2 regions of the Helicovermis profundi genome follow, and region 2 is predicted to be linked to the other one. Evidence: a T-box and tRNA genes for the amino acid it is inferred to sense, from the RefSeq annotation. Region 2 holds a T-box; the other holds one or more tRNA genes.
What was found. A T-box is a leader RNA that pairs with one kind of tRNA and senses whether it is charged. The one in region 2 lies ahead of lysS (lysine--tRNA ligase), so its partner is inferred to be a tRNA-Lys.

Region 1 (9,719 bases), 680 kb from region 2:
CAAAACCGTGAGAAATTATTACTACTGGCATTTTTTCTACGTTATTACTTACCTCTACATTTTTATATGAATTAGTTTTTATATTTCCTATATAACTTACAAAAAATTTAGGTATTTTATACTTAGCAAATATGTATTTTTCTAAGCCATCTATATTATCAATCCATCTATTTCTTTCTTTTGAAATTGAATCTGATGGATAATATAATTTTACTGAAATTTTCCTGTTTTCATTTTTACTTAAAATTTCTTTTCGCAGCGGATCAATCATTGTATAAATCTTATTTCCAACATAATATTTTCCTTTATATATTTTAAAATCATTTAATGGAAAAATAATAGACGAAAATAAAAAAGAAGCAATTAAAACTGTTACAATCCTTCGACTCAATTTATGTGAAACTTTAAGGTTTTTATTTTTATATATAAATCCAATATAAATAAGAAGAATATAGGTTATTATAATGAGTAATATGAGTGGTATAAGCTGCCATCTAAAGGTATCATAAATTATTAAATACACAGAAACAAACGACAAAAAGATAAAACCTATAAAGGCTTTATCAAAAAAAATATTTCTTAAATTCTTAAATACATAAATAAAAAATAAAACAAACGCTATTAAAATTTCTATAATATTCAAAGTATCACCTGTAATAATTTTTTTACTTACAAAACGCAAAAGACCTTATTTGCGTTTTGTAAGTTATTTACTTAACTATAACACAAATATAATCACATATATATACTTAATTTTACCCATTCATTAGATTCATCATCAGCACTAAAACCTACTCTTTCAAAAATCCGTCTTGAATGAATATCTTCAGATTTTAAAATTGTATACAATGATTCACCAGAAAATTGGTAATAATCAATTAAAAATTCTACGCATTCACTAACAAAATCAAAGCCTAACCCTTTACCTAGCAAATCAGGTAATAAGGCGCACCCCATATCAATATCATCATCTTCATCAAAAGAACATTCAATAAATCCAGCTAATTCCTCATCTTCATCTAGAGCAACGAAAAACTCACATGATTTTTTTTCTAAAAGTCGATCCAAATCAACATTATTTTTCTCTATATCGTAGCACGAATAGTCATTTTGATTTTTCCAATTTATTATTTTATCAACATCTTCATCCTTAATCAGTCGAAAATCAAACATACTGTTTTCTCCTTCCCTAAAAAAATAATATAACAATTAATATTATTCTTTTATTACCCGAAAAAAAAGCAAACTAACTCTATTTATTAAATTTTGATTTATAAAGTCTTCTCCTATCAAGAACATAAACTCCATCTGTAAATTCACCCGTGTCTACACTACTTAAAGCTTTATCCATATCGTACATTCTAGCGTCAATCATATCAATATAGTGTAATAGTTCACCTTCAGGTATAAGCGGTTTTTTAGGACTTCCAAACTCTGGTTCATAGTGATGAGACAAAATCATATGCTGAATTAACGAAGAAATTTCTTCATCAACATTTAATTTTTTTGCAGCCTCATCTACTTTTTTTATACCCATAATCAGATGTCCAAGTAATTGTCCATTAAATGAATAACTCGAAACAATACCCATTTCATCCGAAATCATCTCATTTATTTTCTCCATATCATGTAAAATTATCCCTGCATAAAGTAAATCGCTATCAATATTAGGATAAACCTTAACTAAACCTTTACCTACTTTAAGCATTCTTAAAATATGATAAAGTAAACCAGCTCTAATACTATGGTGATTACTTTTAGCCGCAGGATAATACATTAACTTTTCCTTATTTTCAGTTAAAAAATATTGAACTAATTTTTTTACATCATTATTTTCCATAAGGTCTGTAAGCTCAAAAATCTCCTTATACATAAGGCTAGGCTCAATTGGAGCTGAAGGAACTAACTCGTTTATATCCACATTGTCTGCATCATTTTTAAGCCTTATTTTTGAAATTTTTAACTGCTTATTATTTTGCCATAAAGTTACTACACCTTTAACTTTAACTATGGCGCCAGTTTTATAAAGATCTATCATTTCGTCTTTTATATCCCAAACTTTAGAATTCATTTGTCCAGTTTTATCCGATAATGTCATATCAAAATACTTTTTATTATTTGATGAAGTCTTTAAATTTAAATCTTTGATTATAAAAAAAGATTGAATATCATCTCCAACTTCGAATTCTATTATATTTTTCATTCACGACTCCTTTTACTAAACTCACTAATACCATCCTCTATAATAATAACACTTAGTTTTAAAATCTCAAAACAAAAAAATAACTAAGAAAATATATTCTTAGTTATTTTTATTATATTGATTTAACAATTAATTTAAAATTATAATATTTCTACTGTATATTTTGATTTTAACTCTGCAACTTTTGCAAGATAAGCTTCAGATTGTTTTTTTGCTGTTAAAGTTTTTAATAAATCCATTCTCATCTCTTCTAATCCTTTAGAAGATGCTTCTTTTCTATCAACAACTTTAATTATATGATATCCAAATTGTGTTTTAACCGGCTCACTTATTTGATTTAATTCTAATGCAAATGATGCTTCTTCAAACTCTGGTACCATTTGACCCTTACCAAAGAATCCTAAATCTCCACCTTTTTCTTTTGATGGACAACTTGAATATTTTTTTGCTGCGTCTTCAAACGAAAGTCCACCATTAATTTCTTCAATGATATCATTTGCTTTTGTTTCATCATCTATCAAAATATGATGCGCATTTACTGTTTCTGGTGCTGTAAATTCATTCTTATGTGCTTCATAATACGCTTCTACTTCGCCATCTTCAACTTTTACACCCATCACTGTTTGTCCAATCATATATTGCTTGATTAAAGAAATTTTAGCTTTTTCTAATTCGCTTTTGAAAGCTTCATCTTCATCAGCTTTTATCTCTTTTCCATGAGAGTAAAATAATTCTTCATTAATTAATTCATCAAGTAATCTTTTTTCCCCTTCAGGATTTGCAAATTGCATAGCTTGATTTCCTAAATGACTAATAAGTACATCCATATCTTTTTGAGTAATTTCTCTTCCATCTACTTTAGCAATTATTTTATTTTCCATAATAACCTCCATTAAAATATAATTTATATTAATATCCATTAACACAACGTATGAATATATAATAACAAAAGAATTTATATGTGTCTACCAATAAAAAAAAACTCTGTAAACAGAGTTTTTGTGGTGCGGGTGGAGGGACTTGAACCCCCACGTACAAGACACTAGATCCTAAGTCTAGCGCGTCTGCCAATTCCGCCACACCCGCATATTGGTGATCCATCCGCGACTTGAACGCGGGACACCCTGATTAAAAGTCAGATGCTCTACCAACTGAGCTAATGGACCATATTTTTTTGGCTGGGGATACAGGACTTGAACCTGTGGTGACGGAGTCAAAGTCCGCTGCCTTACCGACTTGGCTAATCCCCAAAATATAAATGGGGCGGCTGATGGGGTTCGAACCCACGCATGCAGGAGCCACAATCCTGTGTCTTAACCACTTGACTACAACCGCCATATAAATTAGCATTTTTTTCATAATAAAAATTTACCATTATCTAAAAAACACTTCAGGAACTTAACACTTTCGTCTCCATCCAAAAATAAAAATGGTGCAACCGCGGGGATTCGAACCCAGGACCTACGCCTTAGAAGGGCGTTGCTCTATCCAGCTGAGCTACGGATGCACATAATTATATTTAATGGTCGGGGTGACAGGATTCGAACCTACGACCCTCTGGTCCCAAACCAGATGCGCTACCAAACTGCGCTACACCCCGTTGCCAACAGAAGTAATTATATATCATAATTTTGTTTACGTCAACACTTTTTTTTTATTATTTTATATTTCATATAAAAATGATTCAAAAGCGTTGCCATTAACCGTTATAACGGCATATGATTTTCCGAGTTTTCCTCTTGGAAAAGATAAACTTCCTGGATTTATTATTTCTAAATCCTTTTCTTTAATAATAAAAGGCGAATGAGTATGACCAAATAATACCACATCGGCATTTAATTCTTTCGCCTTATAGTAAATGTTATTAAGACTATATTTTACACCATATTTATGTCCATGTGTTAAAAAAAATTTTATTCCTTCTATATTCAAAAGCAAATCCATATTACCACTACTCATGTAATCACAATTTCCTAAAACTGAATAAATTTTTTTATTTGTATACTTTTTTATAATTTCACAATCGCTTTTTAAATCACCTAAATGAAAAATTAAATCTATATTCTTTTTTTCTATTTCACATACAAATTTCCTTATATTTTCATCTTTTCCATGACTATCACTTAAAATCCCTATTTTTATCATATTTTTGCCTCTTTTTAAACAAACTTTGTTCAATATCTAAAAAACGTTAAATTATTTCTGATTTAAAAATTTTCCTAATTCATTTTTTAATTTAATAAGCGCATTTGCTCTGTGGCTTATAACATTTTTTTCTTCAGAAGTTAATTCAGCAAACGTTTTATCAAGTTTTGGAATATAAAACAAAGGATCATAGCCAAATCCATTACTTCCTTTTTCATTAAAACCAATAAGTCCTTCAACCTCACCCCTAACAACTAATTTACGACCATCAGTCATAAGTAGCGTAATCACAGATACAAATCTAGCAGTTCTTTTTTCAATAGGCACATTTTCTAACTCTTTTAATAATTTTTTATTATTTGCATCGTAGTCTCTGTCTTTACCTGAATACCTTGCTGAATGAATACCAGGTGCACCTTCTAAATAATCAACCATAAGCCCTGAATCGTCAGAAAGAGTACTCACACCAAGCTTTTCCATAACAGTTTTAGCTTTTATTAATGAATTTTCTTCAAATGTATGACCATCTTCAACAATATCTTTTTCACCAAAACCCGCATCATACATAGAGATTAATTCTATATTAAATTCCTTAGTAATTTCAAATATTTCTTTAAGTTTATGTTCATTGCCAGAAGCAAGTATAATTTTTTTCACAATAACCACCTTTTATTTTGTTATAGTTATTTAATAACCAAGTGCTTTCTTTTGAAATTCAATTAATTCTAGTATTCCTTTTTCTCCAAATTCTAATAATTTATTAAGTTCAGCTTTCGAAAAAGGAGCTTCTTCTCCAGTTCCTTGAATTTCTATAAACTCTCCTTTAGATGTCATAATAAGATTCATATCAACCTTGGCACTTGAATCTTCTTCATAGCATAAATCAAGTAAAACTTCACCGTTAACGATACCAACACTCACCGCAGCTATATAATCATTCATTGGAATTTCTTTTATTAAAGCTTCATTTTTAAGTTTCATAAGTGCATCCATAAGAGCTACATACGCACCCGTAATTGATGCTGTTCTTGTTCCTCCATCTGCTTGAATTACATCACAATCAATCCAAATCGTTCTTTCGCCAAGTTTTTCTAAGTCAACTATACTTCTAAGAGAACGTCCAATTAATCTTTGAATTTCCTGTGTTCTTCCATCAATTTTTCCTTTTGAGGAATTTCTTATTTTTCTTGTATGTGTAGATCTAGGTAGCATAGAATACTCTGCACTTACCCACCCTTTACCTTGACCTTTAAGAAAAGGTGGCACTTTTTCTTCAATCGTTGCAGTACAAATTACTTTAGTATTTCCTGTTTCTATTAAAACTGATCCTTCTGGATGAAGCAAATAGTTTCTTGTTATATTAAATTTCCTAAGCTCATCGTTTTGTCTTCCATCAATTCTCATGTTTCACCTCTTATTAATATTTATAATCTATACATATTATATCACTCTATTATCAATAATTGCTACTATGAATTACTTAATTCTATTCTTATTATTCAAATAAAGCAGCTGGTAATTTTCAGAATTTTTCGATTGTTTGTACGTAAAAAAAATAATAAGTTGACTCCGAGGAATCAACTTATTACTGAGAATGCTTGAAATTATTTGAATAAATTCAATCTAACATAGTTTATTATAAATCTTTTTTTCAATATGTCAAGATAAAAAATGAAATATAATATATTTTTATTTTAATCTAAGTAGCATCATCGCAACATCATCAGTATAATCACCATCTTCTGTCATATGAATTAACTTAAAATGATTAAATGCCTTTTCTAGAAATGTTTTTTGATCTTCTAGAGCTAATCTTTTATAAAGATTAGTAAACTCTTCAACAAGTGTCCAATTTTTAAAATCACTATCTTTACCCGAACTAAAAAGACCATCAGTATATACAAAAATTTCATCACCACGATTTAACTTCATCTCATAATTTTCATATCCAATTCCTTCTAATATACCAAGAAGCAATCCATTCTTATTGAGAGGTGTAACTTCTTCTTCTTCACTAATTACGATTGGATATGGCTGACCAGCATTAGAGTATGTAAATACATCATCATCTATTAGTCCTACAAAAGCGGAAAAAACAATATAGTTAAATTCACCTTCAAAGTCAAACATATCAAAAATACTATTATTCATATTTTCAAGTATTTCAGATGGAGAAGTGTCTTTAAGATTAGCATTAGATCTAAACATAACTTTAACCATAGAAGACGCCATTCCAGCCGCAATACCATGGCCAGTAACATCAGCTATTATGAACCAAATTTTCCCATCTTTCTCAAAGCAATCAAAACAATCTCCTCCAATACCCATAGACGGTTGAAACTTAATATACAAATCTAAGTTTCTAAAATTTTTATTTTTTGGAAGCATTATATTTTGAAATGCATTTGCATTTTTAAGCTCACCATTAAGGGTTTTATTAAGATTTTCAATTGTTTTTTTATGCTCATAAAGCAGTAAAGCGTTTTTAGCTTTCAAGGGAAGCATAACTTGCATATCATATTTTGAAAGTGGTTTTGTAAAATAATCGATAGCACCATCTTCAAGTGTTTTTTCAATGCTCGCAACATCACTAATAGCTGAATTCACTATAATAGGTATATCCGTTGTTTTTTCATTCAATTTAAGTTTTTTAAGAGTTTCATATCCATCTTGAACCGGCATAATCAAATCTAATATAACTAAATCAATATCAAAATCATCACAAAGCTTAACAACTTCAATACCATTTTCTGCTTCAAAAAAAACTAAATCTTTAAGTTTTTTATCAAGGATTTCAATTAGTAAAACTCTATTCATTCTTACGTCATCAGCAATTATAATGTTGTAGCCCATACAAACACCCCTATATTAAAAGCTTCTATTCATCAATATCAAAAAATTCATCTAATTTCATTAATTTAAACAATTGTTTTATATCATCACTACATCCTTCAATTCTAAAACTTTTACCTTCTTTAACAACACTCTTATATAGTCCAACCACAAAAGTAACTCCCATAGAATCAATGTTATCAATTTCAGATAAATTAAGTATAACTTCATCCAAGTCTTCAGATTCATCTTCATTATCTTCAAGAAAATCTACAATTTTTGATTTAAATTCACTTATATTTGGAGCAACTAAATCCTTTTGCATTTTAATATAAATAGCATCATTTTCAATTGTTTTAATCATTACTTACACCCCTATCTTTATTATTATTTAGTTCATAAATTGCATGAATTTTATTACCATCAACATTAACCACAAAGCCATACTTTAAAATAAGCTCCATACCTCTATTTCTTTCTCGTAAAATATCTTCAAAATCAAACTCTCTTTTTAAAGTTATCACACCTTTTCCTTCATCTTCAACTTTAAAAGATAAATATGGATAGTCATAATCGATTTCGCAAAATACATATTTCGATTCATCATTTTTGTTGCCATGCTCCACCGCATTGTTAAGCAATTCTCTTAGCATAAAACCAATCATAAAAAGAGTATTTTCACTATTTAATTCTTGAATACTTTTTAACGATTCAATTATTTCATTAACTATTATATCTACTCTTTTAAAAGTGGATAAAAAATCTGTTTTATAAATAATCATCTTATGCTCCTTACTCCTGTATTAATAGAAAAACTATTTTTCTATTAATACCCTTATTAAATATACATATTCACAAAATATTTATAAAATTTTATTATCTACTATTTAAAACTCAAAAAATCTAATATACCTTTTGCTATTGCTTTAGCTGCTTTTGTTTGGTAATCAACATTCATAAGCTTATCTTGCTCTGTAGGATTAGAAATGAAACCGAGTTCTGTAAGAATAGATGGCATTTCAGTGTGCCTAAGAACGTAAAGTCTTGGTCTTGAAACAATTCCTCTATCAAATGCTCCTAGAGAATTAATTAATTCATTTTTGGTAAATTCTGCGAATTCTTTATTCTTTAGCTTATCATTTGGATTATAAAGAACTTCAAGTCCATAAGGATTTGCATTTACATATGAATTCATATGAATACTTACAAATAAATCTGCACCCAGTGAATTTGCAATATTCGTCCTTTCTTGTAGACTTACTCTCTTATCATTATCCCTTGTTATATAAACTTTAAATCCTAGTGATTCTAATTCTTTTTTTACTTTTTTACCAACTATTAGAGCTAATGTTTTTTCATAAGTTTTTGAACCAACTGCTCCTGCATCACTTCCACCATGTCCTGGATCAATAACCACTAGAGTATTTTTATATTTTGAATTTGATAATTCTTTATTAAAAAATGATAAGGAAATATTATCTATATTATTTTTTTCAGAATTATTCTTATAGCTTGTTCCTTTAGAAAGTTTTAAACTAATTAAATAATTATTCATATCCATATCATCTATTTTTATTAAATCAACAATACTATCATCTATATCAACATTCATTTTATCAAGATTAATACTACTTTTAGGCACTTCAAGAGTTAATAATTTACTATTACTGTCATAGTTCGTTTTATAACTTCCTTTTTTATCAAAATTAATATCTAAAGTTCCGCTATCTAGTCCATTTTTAACATAATTGAAACCATTTAAAGGAGCACCTGAAACATATATATAAACTTTGTCACCAATATCTTCAACATATACGTCATCGCTTGTTTTTCCCTCACTTAAATTTACAACTACTCTTGAAACTAGATCATCTTTTTCATATTCATTTGATGGATCAAATTGTGAAAACGATACTTTTTCTATTCCATCTTTTTTAAAATCTATACTTCCAAATTTGCCAGAGTTGAACTTTAATTTTGAATTAACAATATCTACTATAACTGCATTTTTTAAATATTTTACATTTAAATCTGGAGGCGCTTGATTAGTATCTATAACAATAGCATCAGCATTATATAATTTTTCATATCTAATATCTTCAACACTATTAATAAACTCTACTACTAATTCACCTGATTTATCATCATAAAATACATCAAATCCTTTTTTTATATCCAAGTTCACTTCAAGTCTAATATTACCCGTATCTTTGATTTTATACATATTTGCACTATCAATTCCATATAATTCTATAGGTATTTTATAATAACCGTTTTTATCAAAGTTTATTTTGTCCATTTTAAAATCAACATTTTGAATATCTACAACATATTTGTTCTTTTTATTTAATTTTGTTCCATCTATGTAATAAGACGTAGTTTTAACTTTTCCAGATGTTTTAATTCTTATTTCTTTAAAATGCCTTTCTCTGTCATATACAATTGATTTAATGTACTGTTTAGGTTCATTTATTTCTACTGTTCTAGTATCGTTAATCCATTTAATTTCTTTTCCAAGTTGTTCAGTTACAAATCGTAC
Region 2 (9,719 bases):
AAATAAAATTTACTAATTTAATATTGTGCTTATTTTGTAAGCGTATATTCTCTTAAACTCTAGTCTTATAGTCTAATATTATTAGGTAATGTTTTTGATCATAGCAACAAAGCGTCTAATTCACGTGGATTTTCTAAATCCAAATTTGGAAGCCTCTCAAATAAATACTCAAGATAATAAAACGGTTTAAGTTTATTTGTTTTTGTCGTTTCTATTACACTGTAATAAATAGCACTATCAACTGATTCATTAGGTGATCTAGAAAACATCCGATTCTTTCTTCTAATCACAAATGGCTTTATTGCTCTTTCGGCTCTATTGTTATCAATTTCTATTCTACCATCCTTTAAAAATCTTATTAATTTATTACACTGATTTAAAGTGTATTTTATTGCTTTTCCAAGTGGAATTTTAGTATGCATTATAAATTTTAAAAATATCTGCATTACAAATTAATGTGGATATTTTTTGTTTTTTAATCTATTTAATATAAAAATTAGTATTAAATAAAAAATAGCACCCTCTATATAAACTTACGTTTATATAAATGACTATTGATATAAATGCCGGTTTATGTTATAGTGTGATTATTAAGAATAATATGAACTGTAATTATAGAAAAATAAAAATTTAATATTTTTTATAATTATATTTACAATTTTTCGAACAGACAATATACACAAGAGGAGGTTTAATATGGGATCACAATTTTTTGTGTGGAGTGGAATGTGGATTTTTCCGGTAATTGGGATAATTGTAATGTTATTTGTTTTTTACATGGTTTTTAGTCGTGGAAGATTTAGTGGTTGTAGTTCATCATATGATTATAATAGGAATTTTAAAGATGATAAAAATTCAGAGTCAGCTTTAGATATACTAAATAAAAGATATGTAAATAGTGAAATATCTAAAGAGGACTTTGAACGAATGAAAAAAGATATAATAAGTTAATGTCTTTTAACTTATTATTTTACTAAAAACAGATTCTAAGCTAATATGGATAGTAATTATTGGAAGGAGGAAGATATAATGAAAAATTATGTGGAAATTCAAAATACTTTTAAAGTACTAGCTGATGGAAATAGAATACGTATAATTGAATCTTTAACTAAAGAATGTAAAAGTGTGAATTCAATTGCAAAAAATGCAGGACTATCACAACCTTTAGTTTCGCATCATTTAAAAGTACTAAAAGAAGCTTCAATGGTCAGAGTTGAAAGTCAAGGAGCTTATAATTTTTATTGATTAGCTAGTGATACGATCTGGAAGATCGTCAATATGGTTGTAAATTACAATTTAAAGGAAGTTAAATAGATATATTGTTTTGAGGTAGGTGGTATTTAGAGAAATTGATGTTAGTCATTATTGTCAAATACAATATGTTAAATTACTTGATAGCTACTACAAGGAGGAATTATGAAACAAATGATGGAGAAAATGATGTCTGGAATGATGAAACCTGAAGATATGAAAGAAATGATGCCAAATATGATGGATAATATGTTTGCGAAAATGTCACCAGAGGAACGAATTGAATTTATGTCGAATATGATGCCAAAATGTCTAAATATGATATTTTCAGAGCTTGATTCAAAAGAAAAGCAAAATTTAGCAAAAGAGATGATTTCTAAAATGCAATCTGTTTTTGAAGAAAATTTAGACGTAAATAAAAAATAAGTTTAATATAGGACAATTTTTCATTTGAAATTTTGTCCTACTTTTGAAATTTTGGAGGTGCTTTATGAAAAAAATAGGAATTTTAGCATGTGAAAAATTTATGCTGCGTGGTTGTCCGGGTTCAGATGTATGTTGGAAATGTTTTGATTATGCAACTAATAAAAAAGGTAAATTTGAAGTATATGAGGAAAAAAATATTCAAGTTGTTGCTATGGCAACGTGTGGCGGCTGTCCAGGAGTAAGAGTTGTTAAACAAGGAATGATGTTGGCTAAACAGAATATAGATGCAATTCATTTTTCAGGATGTATGCTACAAGATGTTAAATGCCCTTATTTTGATGTAAATGAAATTGCAAAAGAAATAGAAAACAAAACAGGTATTCCAGTTATAGTAGGAATAGAATAAAATGATATTCTATTTAATTTGTGGTATCGTGGTTCTTGTATTCAGCACTATTCTTGCTATGGCGGGAATGGGTGCAGCATTTATTTTTATTCCAATTTTTTATTGGCTTGGGTTACCATTAAATGTTGCAATTCCAACAGGATTATTTTTGAATGGATTAAGTTTATCAGCTGCGTCTTTTAAAAATATTGTACATAAGCGTGTTCAGTATGATTTAGCAGTGCCTATAGCAATTGCATCATTTATGATTGCTCCTTTAGGTGCATATTCTAGTAAGTATATTGATAGACATATTTTGATGAGCTTATTTGCAATGTTTTTACTATTCTCAGGTTGTATGATTTTATTTTATACTCCTAAAGCTTCTAAAAAAATATTTTCTAAATCCAAACAAATAAAATATGGGGTTGTAATTGGTAGCTTCGTTGGATTTATTTCGGGACTTCTTGGAGTTGGTGGAGGAAGTTTAATTTCACCGATTTTGTTATATTTGGGAAATAAGCCTAAAAAAATTGCAATTATAACAGCTTTTGTGGTTCCACTTTCTTCCTTTTCAGGGTTTATTACTTATCTTGCAATGGGAGATATAAATTTTTATTTATTACTAATAACAGGATCTGCGTCAATTGTTGGAGGTTTGCTTGGAAATTGGTTTATGAATGAAAAGTTACATCCTAGTCAGGTTAAGAAAATTATTGGTGTAATAATTTTAGTTATAGCAATAAAAATTATATATGGATTGTTGTAAAATAATTTTAGCATCTCTCTCGATTTTTTTGGAATATAAGAGAGGAAGTCGTGGATCTAAAAATTATGGTTAACAATATTGGGTTAATAATTGTGAGTATCTATAGTAGTGGCTACACATGAATCTATCTAGTAATCGAGAAAAGAAAATTTACTAATTTAATATTGTGCTTATTTTAAAAATTAAAACTATAGAAAGAAATTAATCTTTCTATAGTTTTAGATATTTTTTACTATTTAAAATATTAAGCTTTTGGTTTCATTAGTGGGAATATAACACACTCTCTAATAGGTCTATCCATCATAACCGAGAATAATCTCTCAGACACACCGAATCCGAAAGCAGGTGGCATACCATATCTTAGAGCTTCTATAAATGTTTCATCATGTTCATGAGCTTCTTCATCTCCTGCTTCACTCATTGCACGTTGTTCTTTAAATCTTGCCTCTAAATCAAGTGGGTCGTTTAACTCAGTATAACCATTACCCATTTCAGATCCTGCAAGTATAATTTGCATTTGAGCAACTTTTCTAGGATCTTCTTTAAGTCTCTTAGGTAGAGGATTAAGTTCAACTGGTTGTCCAACTAAGAATCCAGGACCAGATAAATCTTTTCTAACTACTTTCCAAAGTAAGTCTACCATTCTCCAGAATCCAATATTAGTATCATATTCAACTTTATACTCATCTAATTTTGCCATAACAACGTCTTTAGTTGTGTTGAAGATATTTACACCAGTTGTTTCTTCGATGATTGTTTCAAAGTCGTAGATTTTCCATTCATCATCCATATCGATTTCAAATCCACGAGTTGAAAATTTTGAAGAACCCATGACTGCTTTAGTTATTCTTCTATATAATTCTTTTGTAAACTCCATACCATCTTTAAAATCCGCATAAGCCCAGTAAAATTCACATTGAGTATAGTCTTGTAAATGCTCATTACTCATACCTTCGTTTCTAAATTGTCTTCCAATTTCAAAAGTCTTTTCAAACCCAGCAACTAGAAGTTTTTTCTGCCATAGTTCACCCATAGAAATTCTTAAGAATACATCAATATCTAGTGCGTTGTGATGAGTTGCAAATGGTGTTGCAGCAGCTCCACCTGAAGAAGTTTCAAGTATAGGAGTTTCAACTTCTAAGAAGTCATTTTCAATTAAGTAATTTCTAACTGTACTCCAGAATTTTTGTTTCTTTAAGAATAATTCTTTTACATCTCTATTTGTAATAATATCTAAATAACGTTTTCTAAATTTGATTTCGTCATCAGAAATTCCATGATATTTTTCTGGAAGAGGTTTTAAAGATTTAGTTAAATGAATATACTCTTTAGCTTTTACACTTACTTCACCTGTGTTAGTTTTAAAAACAATTCCACGTATACCAATAATATCTCCAATATCACACTTATTGAAAAGTGTAAATTCTACTTCTGAAAGTATATCTTTTCTTAAATATATTTGAATAAGTCCATCATTATCTTGAATATGCATAAATCCGGCTTTACCTTTACCACGTTTAGTCATTATTCTTCCTGCAACAGAAACATTAATTTCCATTTCAGCAAGCTCTTCTTTAGATACATCAGCATATTTTGTTTTTAATGCTTCAGAATAATCAGAAATATCAAATCTGCTACCAAATGGATCCACACCTAGTTCCTCTAAATCCTTTAATTTATCCATTCTAATTAATTCTTGTTCACTAAATTTTGTTTGTGCTACATTTTTTTCTTCACTCATAATATTATGCGCATGATAGTTTTTATCACGCTACCTCCTTTTTCATTTAGAATATAAAAAAGCTCCTTACAATATATTGTAAGGAGCGTATATACGCGGTACCATCCTAGTTTCACTTAATTCGATAACGGTGTTTAGCCGGCTAATTAAAGCAACTCATGAGGCTTTATCCATATTAATACATATTAGCTTCCACCAAACGCTAACTCTCTTAAAGGTATTTAGTACTTCATTTCTCAGTCATAGTTTTAATTTATACTACATAATTTTTTAGGAAATGTCAAATTTAAAAAATATTATTGTATATATGACAAATGGCACATTCTGGGCATATGCTATTAACTTGTTTTGTGGTATAATTTAAATACTAGGGACTTGTAATTACAAGGAGGCGTAATATGACATATTCAACAAAATTATCATCAGCTTTTAATGATACAAAAAACAGAAGCAAAAAACTATCACCACAGTCAGGTATGTGTTCGCTTTGCACTGAAGATTGCATTGGCACGTGTGAAATTGGATTAGCTGGAGTTCTTGGAGCAAGAACTGTTTACCCTACAAACACGGGAACAAATCAAGTTGGATCAGAAAAAGATTACTCAATTGATTATTCTCATTTTAATATAAATGGTCGTGTTTTTGGTGCAAGAGGTGTCAATCCTACATATAATGAAGCATCTATATTTAATGTAAATCTAGAGAGAACTTATGGTAATACAAATATAATAAAACTTGCAATGCCAATTATCTTGCCTGCCTTAGTTAAATTAAATTGGGAAGATTATTATGCAGGAGCTGCAATGGCAGGTATAACTTGTGTTATTGGAGAGGATGCTAGAAATAAAGATCCAAAACTTGTTATTGAAGATAATAAGGTAAACCATTTTCCAGCTCTAAAAAAAATGCTTGATGCATTTAGAAAATACTATAGAGGTTATGGTCAAATTGTTTTACAGTGTAATGTAGAAGATGATATGTATGGTGTTCCAGAATATGCTATAAGTGTTGAGGGTGCAGAGGCTATTGAATTTAAATTTGGACAATCTGCAAAAGGCACACAACCAGTTACTAAACTTAAAAATATTGAAGAAGCTTTAATTAAGCAAGAAAAAGGTATTTTGGTACATCCAGATCCAACTAGTCCTGAGATGAAGAAGGCATATAAAGAAGGAGTTTGTCCTAATTTTTATTCTTATGGAAGATTACCTCTTTGGGAGGAAGATTATTTAGTTAAACGTATTGAAAGTTTAAGAAAACTTGGAGGGAAAAACTTCTATTTTAAAATGGCGGGTTATGATCCGATAGATTTAGAAAAAGTAATTCGTATAGCGAGCGTAGCGGGTGTTGATATGATTACATTTGATGGTGCAGGTGGTGGTAGTGGTTATAGTCCTTGTAAAATGATGAATGAATGGTCTATGCCAACGGTTGTTTTAGAGCAGGCAGTTAATACAATTGTGAATAAGGTGAAAAAAGAAGGAAAATGGATACCAGCTATTGTTATTACTGGTGGTTTTGCATCAGAAGATCAAGTTTTTAAAGCATTGGCTTATGGAAATGGTGATGTGACAGCTATTGGAATTTGCCGCGCTACTATGGCAGCTGCAATGACCAGTAAAAAGGTTGGAGAAATGCTTAAAGCAGGTACAGTACCTACGCATTTAAAATCTTATGGTAGTACAAAAGAAGAGCTTTTTGGAGATTTAGCCGATTTAAGAAGCATATATGGATTAAAAGCCAATGATTTTTCAACTGGTGCAATTGGAGTATTTTCATATTTGAATAAAATTGCATTTGGACTTAGGCACTTTTTAGCACTAAATCGAAAATTTGATATTGAGTATATTGATCAAACAGATTTGATTCCATTAACGAGAGATGCTAAAGATCTTATGAATGATAAATGGTTTAAATAGATAAAAAGCTGCTATTAATTTAGCAGCTTTTTTGTAGAAAGTGATCAGTTCTACTCATTATTCTTTTTCACCACTTTTTTCAAGCCATTCTTGATCTGGACTAAATCGAAGAATTAATTCCATTAATATTCCAATCACAATAAGTGCAGAAAATGTTAAAATAAATCTTGCCAGTGCAAAAGATATTCCTAGAAATTTTATTTCCACCATAAGTTGAGGTATTTTTAGTGCAGCCCATGATCCTAAAAAAACAACCATATTTCTGATACTAGCACCTTTACGGAGCAGTGATGCAGTCATTGGGAATGCCACATATAATGGTCCTGTTGGTAATGTACCAAGTGCTAGTGAAAGTATAATCCCTTTAATTCCAGAACCACTACCAAGCAATTTTTGAATTTTATCTTTTGGCACCCAAATTTCCATTAATCCCATCAGTATAAACACTGGAGGCATAATTAAAATCATTTCTTTGAAGTAATCTAGGGTCACTTGTATTGAACGCATAGCTACATCAGTACTCCATATCGATAAAGCAATAAACACAAAGATAATAAGAATGGGGAACATAAATTTTTTTATTAAGTTAATCATAAAATCCACCCCATAATACTTGCTATAATTAAGGCAGCAACAAATCCTAATCCATTACGTAGCAATGTGAATTTCTTGCCCAAAGTTTTAATTTCCATAGGTGCTGTGACAACACCAACCATAACTGAAGTTGTTACAAATGCCGATATAGTCATAACTGTTGCACCAGAGCGTAAAAGTGATCCTGCTAGCGGGAATGCAACTATGGAAGGAATTAGTGTTATTGCACCGATTACTGATGCAATAAGTGTTGCTATAATTCCTGCTTCTTCACCTACTAATCTTGAAATTGTTTCAGGCGTTAAAATTCCCAATGTTAATCCCACAATACCAAGCACCGTCAATAGAGTTGGCGTTGTTTTAAATAATGCTTTTCGTGCGATTTTAAGAGCTTTTATAGTTTTTTTCTTACTCTTAATAAAAGATACCACTAAGCAAATGGTCAATAAACCGTACATAGTAATAATAATCAATAAACTCACCTTCCTATTTTTAATATTTACTTGTATACACATAAGGCTTGGCCTGTAGTTGTTTCCATAAATAATGTGTACTCTTACTTCTTCAATATGAAAATACCCTATTCTAAGTAAGAAAATCAAAAATCGAAAATTACAACAATTATTAATAAGAATCCTTGATTTACTAATAAAAGGATTAATTAATACATATCCTTTAGCTATAATGAATGATATAATGATGTTAGCTCATTTGAGCGTATACGTGGAGGAATTATGAATAATACTGAAAGATTAATGAGAATTAGTAATGCCTTAGATTTTAAAGCCGCTGATTTAGTTAAAATATTTAAATTAGATCAAATTGAAATGTCAGAAGATGAAGCTGAATTGTTATTACAAGGTAAGAATGAAAAACATTTTGAATATGAAGATTTAGAATCATTTTTAAATGGTCTGATTGTATTTTTTAGAGGAGAAAAACCTTTAAAGGATGGACAAGAAAAAAGACAACCAACATTAGTTGAAGACGTCAAAAGTATAAATAATGTTATACTTAAAAAAATGAAGATTGCTCTATCTCTAAACAGTGAAGATATGCTTCAAATGTTTAAGTCAGTACAAGTAGAAATTTCAAAAGATAAACTAACTACACTATTTAGAAAAGAATCACATAAAAGTTATAGATATTGTAGCGATGTAATTGTGATTGGTTTTTTAAAGGCTGTTTCGAAAAGAAGATAGAATCAACAAGAAGTAAAAATCAACTTGACAAAAAAATACTTCGGTGGTAGAATTAAATTAATTCGAAGGAGGAAGTAAAATGGATTTCGATATAAATAATTTAGAAAATATGATGTTTGATTATATCGATCAATTTAAAATGCTTTTATCACAGGATACATGGAAAAACGTTTTACTTAACTGTACAAAAAATGAAATGTTGGTATTACTGATGTTATATAGAGGCAGCGATGTGAATATGAGTCAAATAGCTGAGTATCTAAATGCTCCTTTGAATACAACAACCGGTATTGTAAGCCGTATGGAAAAAAAGAAAATGGTGAGTAGAATTCGAAGTGAGCAAGATAAAAGAGTAGTAACTATTGTGTTAACCGAGTCTGGTACTAAAGAAATTGCCAATATATTAAGTGTATTTTTGGATTATGGTCAACGTGTTATGATGTCGTTGACTAATGATGAAATATCTTTGTTATCAGGTGTGATTAAAAAAATAGTAACAATAGTAAGTCAAACAAAAACTACAGATAAAGTTGTAGAAAAGAAAATAAGAAAAATACTTATAGATTAAAATTTACTGCCAAATGGCAGTAAAAAAACACATGATACTTCGACAGAAGAACTATTCGGGAAAAGAATTAAAATGGAGGTAAATGTATGGGAAGAATAATAATATTTACAGGAAAAGGTGGAGTCGGTAAAACAAGCATGGCATCAGCACATGCACTACATTCTGCTAAAGAAGGTGCAAAAACATTAATTGTAAGCACAGATATGGCACATAATTTAGGTGATATATTTGAAGTTAAAGTTGGTAAAACAATTACTCAAGTAGTAGATAATTTAGATGTACTTGAAATTGATCCGAATTATATGATGGAAAATGAGTTTAGTGATATGAGAAGAGCGGTGTCAAATATGCTTTCATCATTTGATATGTCCTTAGGTACTTTAGAACAATTAAGTATCTTTCCAGGGATGGATGAGTTATTTTCATTACTTAAAATCCTGGATGTGTATGAAAGTGGTATTTATGAAAGAATAATAGTAGACTGTGCACCGACTGGTGAAACTTTGACATTACTTAAGTTTCCAGAACTTTTATCTTGGTATATTGAAAAGTTTTTTCCTATAGGAAAAGTTGCTATGAGAATTTTATCACCTGTATCTAAAGTTATATTTAAAATTGAACTTCCTGATAAAGCAGCTATGTCAGATATAGAGAAGTTATTTATAAAGTTGATTAAATTACAAGAACTACTAAAGAATAGTAGAATAACATCTATAAGGCTTGTAGCTATGCCAGAAAAGATGGTTGTAGAAGAAACAAAACGTAATTACATGTATATGAATTTATTTAATTTTAATGTAGATGGAGTTTACATCAATAGAATATTACCAAGAGATATTGATAATGAATTTTTCGATGAGTGGA

Region 1: it encodes a tRNA-Lys, which carries the amino acid that the T-box ahead of lysS (lysine--tRNA ligase) is inferred to sense. The anticodon was not compared.

What each region holds. Positions count from the first base shown of each region.
Region 1 covers NZ_AP028654.1:2,460,983-2,470,701, forward strand. The annotation lists gene AACH12_RS11020 (alpha/beta fold hydrolase) at 1-643, opposite strand, end outside; gene AACH12_RS11025 (GNAT family N-acetyltransferase) at 736-1,173, opposite strand; gene AACH12_RS11030 (3'-5' exoribonuclease YhaM family protein) at 1,253-2,203, opposite strand; gene AACH12_RS11035 (peptidylprolyl isomerase) at 2,344-3,084, opposite strand; tRNA gene AACH12_RS11040 (tRNA-Leu) at 3,206-3,289, opposite strand; tRNA gene AACH12_RS11045 (tRNA-Lys) at 3,294-3,369, opposite strand; tRNA gene AACH12_RS11050 (tRNA-Gln) at 3,379-3,453, opposite strand; tRNA gene AACH12_RS11055 (tRNA-His) at 3,463-3,538, opposite strand; tRNA gene AACH12_RS11060 (tRNA-Arg) at 3,634-3,710, opposite strand; tRNA gene AACH12_RS11065 (tRNA-Pro) at 3,727-3,803, opposite strand; gene AACH12_RS11070 (metallophosphoesterase) at 3,866-4,348, opposite strand; gene AACH12_RS11075 (XTP/dITP diphosphatase) at 4,400-5,005, opposite strand; gene rph (ribonuclease PH) at 5,036-5,752, opposite strand; gene AACH12_RS11085 (PP2C family protein-serine/threonine phosphatase) at 6,038-7,201, opposite strand; gene AACH12_RS11090 (STAS domain-containing protein) at 7,227-7,544, opposite strand; gene AACH12_RS11095 (ATP-binding protein) at 7,537-7,962, opposite strand; gene AACH12_RS11100 (N-acetylmuramoyl-L-alanine amidase) at 8,064-9,719, opposite strand, start outside.
Region 2 covers NZ_AP028654.1:1,785,178-1,794,896, reverse strand. The annotation lists gene AACH12_RS07940 (IS66 family transposase) at 99-446, opposite strand; gene AACH12_RS07935 (SHOCT domain-containing protein) at 697-951, shown strand; gene AACH12_RS07930 (ArsR/SmtB family transcription factor) at 1,030-1,245, shown strand; gene AACH12_RS07925 (hypothetical protein) at 1,417-1,677, shown strand; gene AACH12_RS07920 (CGGC domain-containing protein) at 1,742-2,083, shown strand; gene AACH12_RS07915 (sulfite exporter TauE/SafE family protein) at 2,085-2,831, shown strand; gene lysS (lysine--tRNA ligase) at 3,076-4,572, opposite strand; T-box leader at 4,651-4,825, opposite strand; gene AACH12_RS07905 (glutamate synthase-related protein) at 4,971-6,491, shown strand; gene AACH12_RS07900 (permease) at 6,549-7,085, opposite strand; gene AACH12_RS07895 (permease) at 7,082-7,411, opposite strand; gene AACH12_RS07890 (DUF1456 family protein) at 7,820-8,287, shown strand; gene AACH12_RS07885 (MarR family winged helix-turn-helix transcriptional regulator) at 8,367-8,855, shown strand; gene AACH12_RS07880 (ArsA family ATPase) at 8,942-9,719, shown strand, end outside.